One region of the Dyadobacter pollutisoli genome, then DNA from elsewhere that is predicted to be linked to it. Evidence: riboswitches for the same ligand, from Rfam matches in the RefSeq annotation. Region 1 holds a riboswitch; the other holds the start of a gene.
What was found. A riboswitch is a leader RNA that binds a small molecule or an ion and turns the genes downstream of it on or off. The one in region 1 is predicted to bind thiamine pyrophosphate.
Positions count from the first base shown of each region.

Region 2: it holds a riboswitch for thiamine pyrophosphate, as region 1 does, so the genes downstream of both, thiS (sulfur carrier protein ThiS) here and ON006_RS22880 (TonB-dependent receptor) in region 1, are expected to answer to the same signal.

Region 1 covers NZ_CP112998.1:5,598,332-5,604,868, forward strand. Annotated here, with positions in the region: gene ON006_RS22870 (S41 family peptidase) at 1-904, opposite strand, end outside; gene rocD (ornithine--oxo-acid transaminase) at 901-2,163, opposite strand; TPP riboswitch at 2,254-2,347, shown strand; gene ON006_RS22880 (TonB-dependent receptor) at 2,419-4,863, shown strand; gene ON006_RS22885 (DUF433 domain-containing protein) at 5,015-5,689, shown strand; gene ON006_RS22890 (PIN-like domain-containing protein) at 5,686-6,087, shown strand; gene hemE (uroporphyrinogen decarboxylase) at 6,179-6,537, shown strand, end outside.
Region 2 covers NZ_CP112998.1:4,029,778-4,036,314, forward strand. Annotated here, with positions in the region: gene ON006_RS16480 (RraA family protein) at 1-553, shown strand, start outside; gene ON006_RS16485 (bile acid:sodium symporter family protein) at 558-1,664, shown strand; gene ON006_RS16490 (GNAT family N-acetyltransferase) at 1,705-2,208, opposite strand; TPP riboswitch at 2,350-2,445, shown strand; gene thiS (sulfur carrier protein ThiS) at 2,514-2,720, shown strand; gene thiC (phosphomethylpyrimidine synthase ThiC) at 2,763-4,646, shown strand; gene ON006_RS16505 (thiamine phosphate synthase) at 4,649-6,205, shown strand; gene ON006_RS16510 (thiazole synthase) at 6,199-6,537, shown strand, end outside.

The DNA of each region.
Region 1 (6,537 bases):
AAGAGTCCCCATACTTCTTCCGGCTTGTTTCCGTCACCTGTGAATTGTACTCTTTGTAATAAAAAACATCATTAGCAGTAGCTTTCGCTATCAAGCTGGCAAAACTGGTGGCTGAGCTGACATACCCTCCCGGGTTATAACGCAAATCAATGATCAGCGCATTGACATTACCCGACTTGAATTTGTCGAAAATAGCGTCGAGCTTTTTGTCGTACTGCTTGTTATTTGCTTTGTAAGGTTCGGGAATAAACTGATGGTAAACAACATAGCCAATCTTGTCGGCACCATATGTATACAGGGTATCAAAGAAAACGGGATCTTCCTGCAGCACGATCGGTGTTACGTCCCTTTTCACCGCCCCTTCTTCCAGTACGCCGTCCTTGTCAATCTTCGCCAGTGTGTAAGTCAGTTTTTCCTGCGTATTGAGCAGCTGGCTATAATTGGAGCCATTCAGTTTCGTTCCGTTCACACTACTGAAAATATCTCCCCGCGTAAAACCAGCCTTGGCTGCCGGCGAGTCCGGAATCACATATAACACGATACCGATCACATTGTTAGTCCCTGACGGGTAATACACGAGCTTGAACTCCATACCGGAAGTTTTCGACTCACCACCGAGTGACGCTTCGAGCTCTTCGGCACTTTCCTGAATCCACGAAAAACGGTCCCCATCCGGGCGCAATGTTGCATCGTATTTGTAAAGCAATGATTCAAAGAATGCAGCAGGGTCTTTGGTTAAGTCCGGCGTGGCAGGGATATGGTCCGTCCAGTAATACCAGTATTTCATGTTGTCGTAGATCCACTGATTGGTTTGTGTATCATTCGCCGGATCCACATTTTTATCCTTGCATGCAATCAGCGCCACTCCCAGAAAAAGGACTGACAGAAATAGTTTTATTTTCATAGAGTACTATTCATTTCAAGAAATACTTCGTCAATAATATCGCAGGCCTGGTTCATTTGTTCCTCGTTGATCACCAGCGGAGGAGCGAAACGGATTTTGTTGCCGTGGGTAGGTTTGCAAAGCAGCCCTTTCTCCATCATTTTGTAACAAAGATCCATAGCCGTACTGCTGTCCTCATCGTCATTGATAACAATTGCATTCAACAGGCCCTTACCTCTAACGACTTCAATCAGAGAACATTGTTTCTGCAAAGCAAGAATTCTATTCCTGAAAACCTGACCCATTTTTTCAGCATTTTCTGCCAGATTTTCGTCCTCTACTACCTGCAATGCGGCGATTGTTACCGCGCAGGCCAGCGGGTTTCCGCCGTAAGTCGAGCCATGCTCGCCGGGAGCGATGGTCAGCATAATTTCGTCGTCGGCCAGCGCCGCCGATACCGGCATAGTCCCGCCAGATAATGCTTTTCCTAAGACCAGAATATCGGGCTTTACGCCTTCCCAGTCGCAGGCGAGACGCTTGCCCGTACGTCCGATGCCCGTCTGCACTTCGTCCGCGATAAACAACACATTGTATTTTGTACACAGATCCCTGACACCTTTCAAATATCCTTCTGCCGGAACCACCACACCCGCTTCGCCCTGGATAGGCTCCACCATAAAGCCCGCAATGTCAGGATCAGATTTGAATGCATCTTCCAATGCAATGAGGTCATCGTATGGAATAATTTGAAAACCAGGTAAAAAAGGCCCGTAATCGTTGGTACTCGATGGATCGGTAGAGGCTGAAATGGCAGCCAGTGTCCGTCCCCAGAAATTACCGGATGCATATACTGTTTTTGCTTTGTCGGGTGCGATACCTTTTACTTTATAGGCCCATTTCCGGGTTAGTTTCAAAGCTGTTTCGCCACCTTCCACGCCCGAATTCATCATCAGGACTTTGTCGTAACCGAAATATTCGCAGAGAAACTTTTCACATTCTCCCAGCTTGTCATTATAAAAAGCTCTGGAAGTAAGCGTCAGTTTTTGCGCCTGAGCTATCATCGCGTTCACAATATGCGGATGGCAATGTCCCTGGCTTACCGCACTATATGCTGATAAAAAGTCGAGATATTGCTTTCCTTCTACATCCCAAACATACACTCCCAGGCCTTTTTCCAGTACGACCGGCATTGGTTTGTAGTTATGCGCCCCGTAGCGGTATTCCAATTCCATCGCATATTGCGAAGCACTGATATCCATGGCGCCTGTATAGTTTGACATTGCTGTATTGAGTAGTCTCGTGAGTTCGTTTTAGTTATGTAAAAATAGGGAAAAGCTTGAATCCTTGGTCGTTCTGCATTAGTTTTGCACTATAATCTCAAGGGGTGCCCTACCGAACGGGCTGAGATCATACCCATACACCTGATCCGGGTAATGCCGGCGGAGGAAGAGAAAGCTCAAACATACAGCTGATCCTGAATTTATTTTATCGAACCATTGATAGGTGGCCCCTGCCTGTTGTAACCATTGATCGCAATGCGAAACGTTACTACCTATCTATTCATGCTGATGATCTGCATATATGCCCCTTTCGTTTTTGGCCAAAAAACCATTACCGGGCGTGTTACCGATGCAGAGGACGGAAAAGCCCTCCCCGGGGCAACCATCAAAGCGAGTGAAATCCGTGGAACCAATACCGATAAAGACGGGAATTTCACTTTGAAGAATATCTCCGACAACATTACTTCCCTGGACATTTCCTACATCGGTTACCAAACAGCCAAAGCCGAAATCTCTTCGGGAACATTGGAGGTCAAACTCTTCAAAAGTACCTTCCAGGCCGACGAAGTAATCATTAATGCGACCCGCGTGAATGACAAAACCGGGATGGCTTATACCAATGTGAGCGCAGCCGCGATAGACAAGCAAAATCTTGGACAAGACCTGCCTGTGCTGCTCAATTTCACACCTTCTCTCGTGAGCACGAGCGACGCGGGTGGTGGCGTGGGTTACACGGGCATCAGGATCAGGGGCTCGGATGCTACGCGGATCAATGTTACCGTGAATGGAATTCCTTATAATGATGCGGAAAGCCAGGGTGTTTTTTGGGTTAATATGCCTGATTTTGCTTCTTCCGTGAGCAGCATCCAGGTGCAGCGCGGAGTAGGAACTTCGACTAATGGCGCCGGTGCTTTTGGCGCAACGGTCAATATCAATACCAATGCGTTCCGCCAAGAGGCTTATGCTGAGCTGAATAACTCTTACGGTTCTTTCAATACATTCAAAAATACATTGAAAGTAGGCTCTGGACTGATCAAGGACAAATTCACTTTTGATGCGAGACTATCGCGTGTCTCATCGGATGGTTTTGTGGATCGTGCTTCTTCTGAGCTGCATTCATATTATTTGTCCGGTGGTTATTTTGGCAAAAAAAGCTTTGTACGTGTCAATGTGTTTTCAGGAAAAGAAAGGACATATCAATCCTGGAATGGTGTTCCCGAGGCTAAGCTGCGCGGTGACCGGGAAGGTGTTTTGAGCTATATTGACAGAAATTACCTGAGCGAAAAGGACGCCAAAAACCTCCTGGATTCAGACGACCGGACATACAATTCGTACACCTATAAAAACGAAGTTGACAACTACCGCCAGGATCATTACCAGATCGTTTCTTCCCATAACCTGAGCGATAAATGGACATTTAACCTGAATGGTTTTCTGGTGCGCGGGCTGGGCTATTATGAACAATACAGAGTTGATGACGATTACAGTAAATATAATTTACCAAATGTCGTAATAGGTAAAGATACACTTACAGGCACCGATCTGATCCGTCGCCGCTGGCTGGATAACTATTTTTACGGTTCGACGTTTTCATTGGATTTCAACAGTTTCAAAAAACTGACTGCTAGCATTGGTGGTGGCTGGAATAAGTACGATGGCGATCATTATGGCCAGATTATCTGGGCGCGCAATGCAGGAAATATTGAAAATGAACATCAGTACTACCAAAGCAAGGGCATCAAAAAAGACTTTAACATTTACGGAAAGCTGTACTACCAGTTCACCGATAAGCTGAATGCATTCGCCGACCTGCAATACCGGAATGTAAGCCATAACATCAAAGGGACTGATAATGACCTGGTCCAATTGAACTATGATCAGACGTATTCTTTCATTAATCCCAAAGCAGGACTTACCTACCAGCTCGCCGACCAAAGCTCGGTGTATGCCTCATACAGCATCGGAAACCGCGAGCCTAACCGCGACGATTTCACGTCATCCACCGCAGGATTATTTCCCAAAAGTGAGAGAATGCAGAATGTTGAGGCTGGATTTCGCACGCAGCAAGGTAAATGGGCCTTTTCGGGAAACTATTACCTGATGAGTTATAAAAATCAGCTGGTACTGACGGGTCAGATCAATGATGTTGGAAATTCGGTGCGGGTGAATGTCCCCAAAAGTTACCGAACGGGAGTGGAGCTGGAAGGTGCGGTTGCTTTTAACAAGTTCCTGAAATGGAACGTGAATGTGACATTCAGCCAAAACAAGATCGCCAATTTCACTGAGTATGTCGTGAACTACGACGATGGCGGCTATAACACCATTAACCACGGCAAATCTGATATTTCATTTTCTCCGAATGTGATCGCCGGAAGTCAGTTTACCTACAATCTGATAAAAAACCTCGAAGTCGCACTTCTGACCAAGTATGTTGGAAAGCAATATCTGGATAACACTTCTACGGAATCCAGAAAACTGGATGCGTACCTGACCAATGATGTCCGCCTTTCCTGGACTATCAAGCCTACCTGGATGAAGGAGATCGTGTTCAATCTGCTGGTCAACAATATCCTGGACGAAAAATATGAATCCAATGGTTATACCTACGGCTATTTCGCTGGCGGCGCGTTGACACAGGAGAATTTTTACTTCCCGCAGGCTGGAAGAAACTTTTTGATCGGGGTCAATTTTAGGTTTTGAATGATAGTTTGATGAGTGTAAGGGTGCCTTGTACTAGCTGAGGCCGTCCGTTCGGACTTTGAATATATTTAAAGCAAGAAATTTCCATAACTTGCTACTGGTTAATAGTCCGTCGAACGGTTGAAATAACACACATTTACCCTGTTATCGCATGAAATCAGACACTGATACTATATTCGGTCTTGGAACGGGAATTTACACTATTCCCGATATAGCAGCCATACTTGGTTTACCGCAAGCCAAAGTCAGGCGATGGCTACACGAGTATTGGAATGCTCAATTTGGAAAGTTTAGCCCTTCTCCATTTTCGGATGGTTCTGGAAGGGACCTCATCACTAATTTTTATACCCTTATCGAGTTCTTTGCATTCTATCAATTGCGCGAAGAGGGTGTTAGCACTCAGAGGATTATAAAGGCACATCAGGTACTAGAGAAAGCCTTGCAAACAAATTATCCATTTGCTAAGTCTGATATCTTCACAGACGGGATTCAAGTGCTATTTGCTGGCGAAGTTGGAGAGATAATAAAAGCGGATGAAACGTTACAATTAACAATCAAAGAAGTATTTGAGCCATTTTGCAAAAAAGTGGATTTCAATAAAAATCATTTCGCAGAGCGATTTTTTCCACTGGGCAAAGAACATAAAATCATTATTGACCCAAAAAGACAGTTCGGACAGCCAGTTATTGGTGGTACCAATGTCTTAACCGAAACAGTTTTTAATCTTTTCCGTGGAGGAGAATCCATTGAGGTAATCGTTGGGCTTTATGATCTGACTGTCGATCAGGTGGAAGATGCCATCCACTTTCATCGTAATGTGGCATGAATAGAATTTACATTGATGAAAATATCTCTCCGCATCTGGCATCAGGATTACACATACTTGAAAGACCGAATGGGGATGCATTTGAGGTTTTATCTATTGAAAGTGTTTTTGGAAGAGGTGCCTTGGATGAAGATTGGTTGCCAAAAATTGGAAAGGAGAAAGGTGTCGTGATTACGCAGGATTTGAATATTCATCGAACGCGACGTCAGAGAGAATTATTTGAAGAACATCATGTTGGCGTATTTTTTCTTAGCCCTCCTTCAAAAACCGGTTATCAGTACTGGGAGATGGTTGAACAGATCATAAAACGGTGGCGTGAAATAAAGAAGCTTTCCAAGGGAAACAGACCTTTTGCATATCGCTGTACTTCAAGAAGTACGGATTTTGAGAGGCTTTAAATTACTCGTCTTTCCTATTTTCCCTAAAATCTATTTCTACACCTTGTCTAGCAAACTTCTCTTTGATTGCTTTCTGTTATAACTTTGCCGCATGAAATTGAAAAATGACCTTTTGCTTCGGGCGGCGCGCGGAGAGAAAACGGAACGCACGCCTGTGTGGATGATGCGGCAGGCAGGACGGATTTTGGCTGAATACCGAGCTGTTCGCGAGAAAGCAGGAAGCTTTATAACATTGGCAACTACGCCCGAAATGGCTGCGGAAGTTACATTGCAACCCGTAGATATTTTAGGCGTAGACGCTGCCATTATATTTTCTGACATTTTGGTAATCCCGGAAGCAATGGGGTTGCCTTATGAAATGATCGAGCAGCGCGGACCAGTTTTTCCTGCGACCGTGCATACGATCGGGGATCTCGACAAACTGCACATTGCAGAGCCGGAAACCGATTT
Region 2 (6,537 bases), 1.6 Mb from region 1:
TTCCTGGCCGATTGATATGCTTTCCAAAGGTGATGTTTACGTGGCCGACGGTTTTGGAAAAATCGCCAGCGGAACATTGATCGGAGATAATTTGGCAACATCTATTTTCACTAAATCAGGCAATGGCGTGGTGTTCGATGCGGCTGTCCGCGATCTGGAAGGTCTTTCTAAAATTCCTGGTTTCAATGCTTTTGTAAGAGATTTTGACCCGTCGTTCCTGAAAGATGTTTTCCTGACCGGGATCAACACGCCTATCCGCATTGGCCGCGCCATTGTGTTGCCGGGTGATATTGTTTTGGCTAAAAAAGAAGGGGTGATTTTCATTCCTGCCCACATGGCCGAAAAAGTGATCCTGACCGCCGAGTTCCTCACATTAAGGGACAAATTCGCTTTGCAAATGCTCAGAGAAGGTAAATTCACGCCCGGCCAGATCGATAACCAATGGACGGACCAGCTAAAAGAAGCATTCCTGAAATGGCTGGACGGCAATCCGAAGGAAATACCAATGAAGCGCGCCGAGCTTGACGAATACATGAAAAAAAGAACCTGGTAATTATATGAACATTTACAAGCTCCTCTCTGGTGTTGCCGCATTATGCCTTCTGGTAGCGTTATATTTTGCATTATCGGGCAACCTTCCACAGGCCGGTCCATTCTTTATCGGTTTCTTTCTGGCACTCGCCGTCAGTTTCAGGGGTTATGAAAAGCTGAAAGGTTTTACTTATACCACCGTCATTTTCGCCGCAGTAACCACGGCACTTTACTATCCGCAACATTTCCAGACCGTAGGCGACTTTAAACTGGCCATATTGATCACCCCGCTGATCCAGATCATTATGTTTGGAATGGGTACTTCGATGAGTTTCGGGGATTTTGTGGGTGTTGTCAAAATGCCAAAAGGTGTGCTGATCGGTGTCGTAAGTCATTTTATCATTATGCCAACCATTGGTTATACATTGGCCAATCTCAGCGGCTTTCCTCCTGAAATAGCAGCGGGAATTATTCTGATCGGCTGCTCGCCAAACGGTATGGCCTCCAATGTGATCTCCTACCTGGCCAAAGCAAACCTTGCCTTGTCCATTACGATCACAGCCATTTCTACCATGCTGGCCCCGATAGTTACGCCATTGCTGATGAGCGCACTAGCAGGTGCTTTTGTACAAATTGACACATTGCATATGATGTGGGACATTATCAAAATGGTGATCATCCCGATCGGCGCAGGATTGTTGTTCAACAAATTTTTCAGCGGCAAAGCCAAATGGCTTGATGACGCTATGCCGCTTGTTTCTATGGCTGGCATTGCATTTATCATCGTCATCATCACTGCTGCCGGCCGCGATAGTTTGCTTACAATTGGGCCAACATTACTGCTGTTAGTGCTGATCCACAACTTGTCGGGCTACACGTTGGGTTACTGGTCGGGGAGATTATTCAAAATGAGCGAGCGCGATTGCCGGACCATTGCCATTGAAGTCGGAATGCAAAATGGCGGATTAGCTTCCGGTATCGCCAAAGAAATGGGTAAAATGGCCACCGTAGGACTCGCTCCCGCGATCTTCGGACCGCTTATGAACATTACAGGATCGATACTGGCCTCCTGGTGGCAGGGCAAGCCTACCGGCGATGAGGAGACTTATGTGGAGACCGGGCGTGCGCATTAGAAAGACTTGGTAAGTCTACAAGACTTGCCAAGTCTCGTTTTCAATCCTCTTCCAGTAAAAGTTGCATGAAGACAAGGTCTAGCCATTGGTCGAATTTGTAGCCTACTTCTTTGAGGTAGCCTTTTTCTACAAAGCCATATTTTTTGTGAAATTCGATGCTTCCGCGGTTGGCGGCGTCGATTCCGGCGATCATGGTGTGCAGGCCAGATTCCCGCGCGCGCTGGATAAGGCTGCCCAGCAATTTTCCTCCTACACCCATTCCCCGTGATTTTTCATCGAGATAAATGGAGTGTTCTACACTGAACTTGTACCCGATTTTTGGCCGGAAAATATTATACGAACCGTATCCGATCACCTCCCCTTCCAGTTCCGCCACGATCACTGGCATACCGTCGTAAAACATTTGTTCGAACCATGCCTTTTGCTGCTCCATCGTTCGAGGCTCATAATCGTAAATAGCGGTAGTATTGAGTATAGCGTGGTTAATAATTTCTAACAGGGAAGGCAAATCCTTGGGAGCTGCACTTCTGATAATAAGATCCATCAAAGTAAATCAGGTCGTTGTCAGGTTGAAATATTGGGCTTAAAGTTACCCGATAATTTTAAAAAATTGAGTGCCAGACTGACCATCAACGCAACGAATCGAATGATTTTTTTTGAAAATCCCGATTTTAGAATAGCTTTGTCCTGACTTTAGGGGTGTCCCGACATGCGGACTGAGATAATACCCTTTGAACCTGATGCAGTTAGTACTGCCGAAGGGAAAAGTAAGAGATACTACTATTGTATCTCAATGAATCTTTCCTGAAAGGTCCATTCCTGAAGTTTTATTACAAAACACAATTCGGAATGGAAATCATCATTAACGGTCAATCCAAAGAAATTCCTGAACAGTCTTCTGTTCAGCACCTTTTGTCTTCCCTTTTTCCCGGCCCGCCGGTCAAAGGGATAGCGGTCGCTATTAACCAGTCTGTCGTTCCCGGATCAGAGTGGGCTACCCGTTTGCTTCATTCCAATGATCAGGTCATGCTGATCAAAGCCACCCAGGGCGGCTGATCCTGTCTATTCCAATCTTCAAATTATTCATCCTGATTTTTTATGAAAACTGAAAAAACACCTGAGGCCGGAGCGATCACGCGCACGCCTTTTCCCAATTCAAGAAAAATATATGTAAAAGGTGAGATCCATGACATTTCCGTGGCGATGCGTGAAATTTCACTAACCGACACCCGGCACCACGGGCGGCTTGGCGCAGCTGAGAAAAACGCTCCCGTTACAGTGTACGACACCAGCGGCCCATTCACTGATCCGAACATTGACATTGATGTAAAAAAAGGACTACCTGCGTTGAGGGCCGAATGGATCCGAAACCGACAGGATGTGGAAGAATTACCAGGTATTTCGTCGGCATACGGAAAGCAGCGCCTGTCTGATACCAGTCTCGACCATTTGCGCTTTGCTCACATTAGCAAGCCGCTTCGTGCATTGCCGGGCCAAAATGTATCGCAATTGCATTATGCGAAAAAAGGCATCATTACAGCCGAAATGGAGTACATCGCGATCCGTGAAAACCAGCGCATTGACCAGCAAATGGCCGAATTGAATGGAAAGGCGGGAACTCTAGGCCACCAGCACGCAGGACATAGCTTTGGCGCCAACACGCCGAAAGGCCACATTACCCCGGAATTTGTAAGGCAGGAAATAGCAGCAGGCCGGGCCGTACTACCCAATAACATTAACCACCCCGAAAGCGAGCCCATGATCATCGGGAGAAATTTTCTGGTGAAAATCAATGCTAACATCGGCAATTCGGCTGTTTCGTCTTCCATTGAAGAGGAAGTTGAAAAAGCAGTGTGGGCATGTCGCTGGGGTGCGGATACCATTATGGATCTTTCGACGGGTAAAAATATCCATGAAACCCGTGAATGGATCATCAGAAATTCGCCTGTTCCCATTGGTACCGTGCCTATTTATCAGGCATTGGAAAAAGTAAATGGCAAAGCAGAAGATCTCACCTGGGAGCTTTTCCGTGATACATTGATCGAGCAGGCTGAGCAGGGCGTGGATTACTTCACGATCCACGCCGGGGTATTGCTACGGTACATTCCGCTTACTGCCAAGCGCATTACTGGAATTGTGTCGCGTGGTGGTTCCATTATGGCTAAATGGTGCCTGGCCCATCACAAGGAAAACTTCCTTTACACGCATTTTGAAGACATTTGCGAGATTATGAAGGCTTATGATGTAGCGTTTTCGCTCGGCGACGGCTTGCGTCCCGGCAGTATCGCCGATGCCAATGATGCCGCCCAATTTGCGGAGCTGGAAACATTGGGAGAGCTGACCAAAATCGCCTGGAAACATGACATTCAGACCATTATTGAAGGTCCCGGCCACGTACCGATGCACCTGATCAAAGAGAATATGGAAAAGCAGCTGGAACATTGCCAGGAAGCGCCGTTTTACACATTGGGACCATTAACGACGGACATTGCACCTGGTTATGACCACATTACCTCGGCAATTGGCGCGGCAATGATCGGCTGGTTTGGTACTGCGATGCTGTGTTATGTAACGCCGAAGGAGCATTTGGGGCTACCAAACAAAAAAGACGTAAAAGACGGCGTGATCACCTATAAGATTGCCGCCCACGCAGCCGACCTGGCCAAAGGACATCCGGGAGCCCAGTACCGTGACAATGCATTGAGCAAAGCGAGGTTCGAATTCCGGTGGGAAGACCAGTTCAATCTTTCGCTTGATCCTGACACTGCCAAAGAATTCCATGATGAGACGTTACCGGCCGAAGGAGCTAAAATTGCGCATTTCTGCTCTATGTGCGGCCCGAATTTCTGTTCGATGAAAATCACACAGGACGTACGGGAGTATGCGGAATCCAATGGTTTCGGTGAAGAAGAAGCCATTTCAGAAGGTATGCTGGCGAAATCAAGGGAGTTTACGAGCAAGGGCAGCGAAATTTATTTATAAAAATGAAATTAATCGTGATATCGCATCCGGGTGGAAGCCCGGGTGCGCCCCCCGGATCGCTGCGGGATGAAGCTGGCCTGATCAATAAGTTATTTGAAAATGGCCTGCAAATTCTGCATCTGCGAAAGCCGGACAGTACCAGGGAGCAGGTTAAAAAATTGCTTAGTGAAATAGACCAAAAGTACCACAGTCGCATCAGTTTGCATCAATACCATTGCCTGGCGGAAGAATTTGGCATTTTCCGACTGCATTTTACGGAAAAAGAGCGGGCGGCAACGTCATGGGATGATTTTCAGATGATGCGAAAAAGAGGCTTTACGCTGAGTACATCGATCCATGATATAGAACAACTTGACACGTTGTCAAGTTGTTTTTCCTACGCCTTTTTCGGGCCGGTATTTGACAGTATATCAAAAAAGGGATACCACGGCGTGGTGAACAATAACTTCAAATTGACCAAAAAACCGGTTAATCTGATCGCACTCGGCGGTATTGGCACTTCTAACCTTGAAAACATTCAGGCGATGAACTTTGATGGTGCGGCTATACTTGGTGCGCTTTGGGAACAGCCGGAAGATGCTGTCATCAACTTCCGTAGGTTATCACAACTGCTTGTACCAGAGTCGTCAGCGGGTCGCTCCGGGTTAAAACCCGGAGACGGGGATATGGTGGCTCTCTCGCCTTCCCCCAGGTTGAAACCTGGGATTGATGAGAGGCGGGCTGATGCCGATGGGTATCGGTCTGGATATCATGACATATGCGGTCCTGGTTGCACGTCGCCAGGAGGAGACGATCGGGTACACATCCCTAACCCTCAAGATCAGCAGAGTCAGAGACCTAACCCCAGGTTTCGACCTGGGGCTCACAACATGCGCGCTCCTAGCCAAGAGCCCCAAAACACCGCATATGGCTTTAGCCAAAGCAAAGACCTCGATACGATAGCGAAACTACACTTCATATCCAGCCAAAAGAGTGGCCTCTCACACTTGCAAAGTATTCAAAAAGCGCTCGATGCCGGGTGCAAATGGATACAGCTGCGGGTGAAAAACCAGTCGGAGGAGGATGTCTTGCCCCTCGCGCTGAAGGCCAAAAAGCTGTGTGACGGCTACAATGCCAAACTGATCATCAATGATTTTCCATTGATAGCCAAGGAAGTGCGCGCTTACGGATTGCACCTTGGGTTGTCGGACATGAAAATCCCACAAGCCAGAAAGATCGTTGGAAATGAAATGATCGTCGGAGGAACTGCCAATACATTTGAAGATATTATTTTGAGGATCAACGAGGGCGCCGATTACGTCGGTCTTGGCCCTTACCGGTTCACTACTACGAAGCAGAATCTCAGCCCGATACTAGGTTTGGAAGGCTATCAAAAATTGATGGACAGATTGGCAAAAGCAGGTCATCACACTCCAATTATAGCGATTGGAGGGATTGTACCGGATGACATTGCCACTCTGAAAAATACAGGTGTACACGGAGTAGCCATGTCCTCGGCTTTGCTACAATCCGCTGATATCAAAGAAACTGTAAGCAAAATCAAGTCAACATTATGCTGAAAATTGCAGATAAAGAATTCCAATCCCGGTTGTTTACCGGCACCGGCAAGTTCAGTTCCTCGGACCTGATGGAAGAAGCTTTGCTCGCATCCGGTTCCGAGCTGGTCACCGTTGCGCTCCGTCGCGTAGACATGAATAATACGCAGGACGATATTCTGACGCATTTGAAACATGCACATATCCATTTGTTACCGAACACTTCGGGGGTTAGGAATGCAAAAGAAGCCGTTTTTGCGGCGCAACTGGCGAGGGAAGCATTGGAAACCAATTGGTTGAAACTGGAAATCCACCCTGATCCCAAGTATCTGATGCCTGATCCGATTGAGACACTG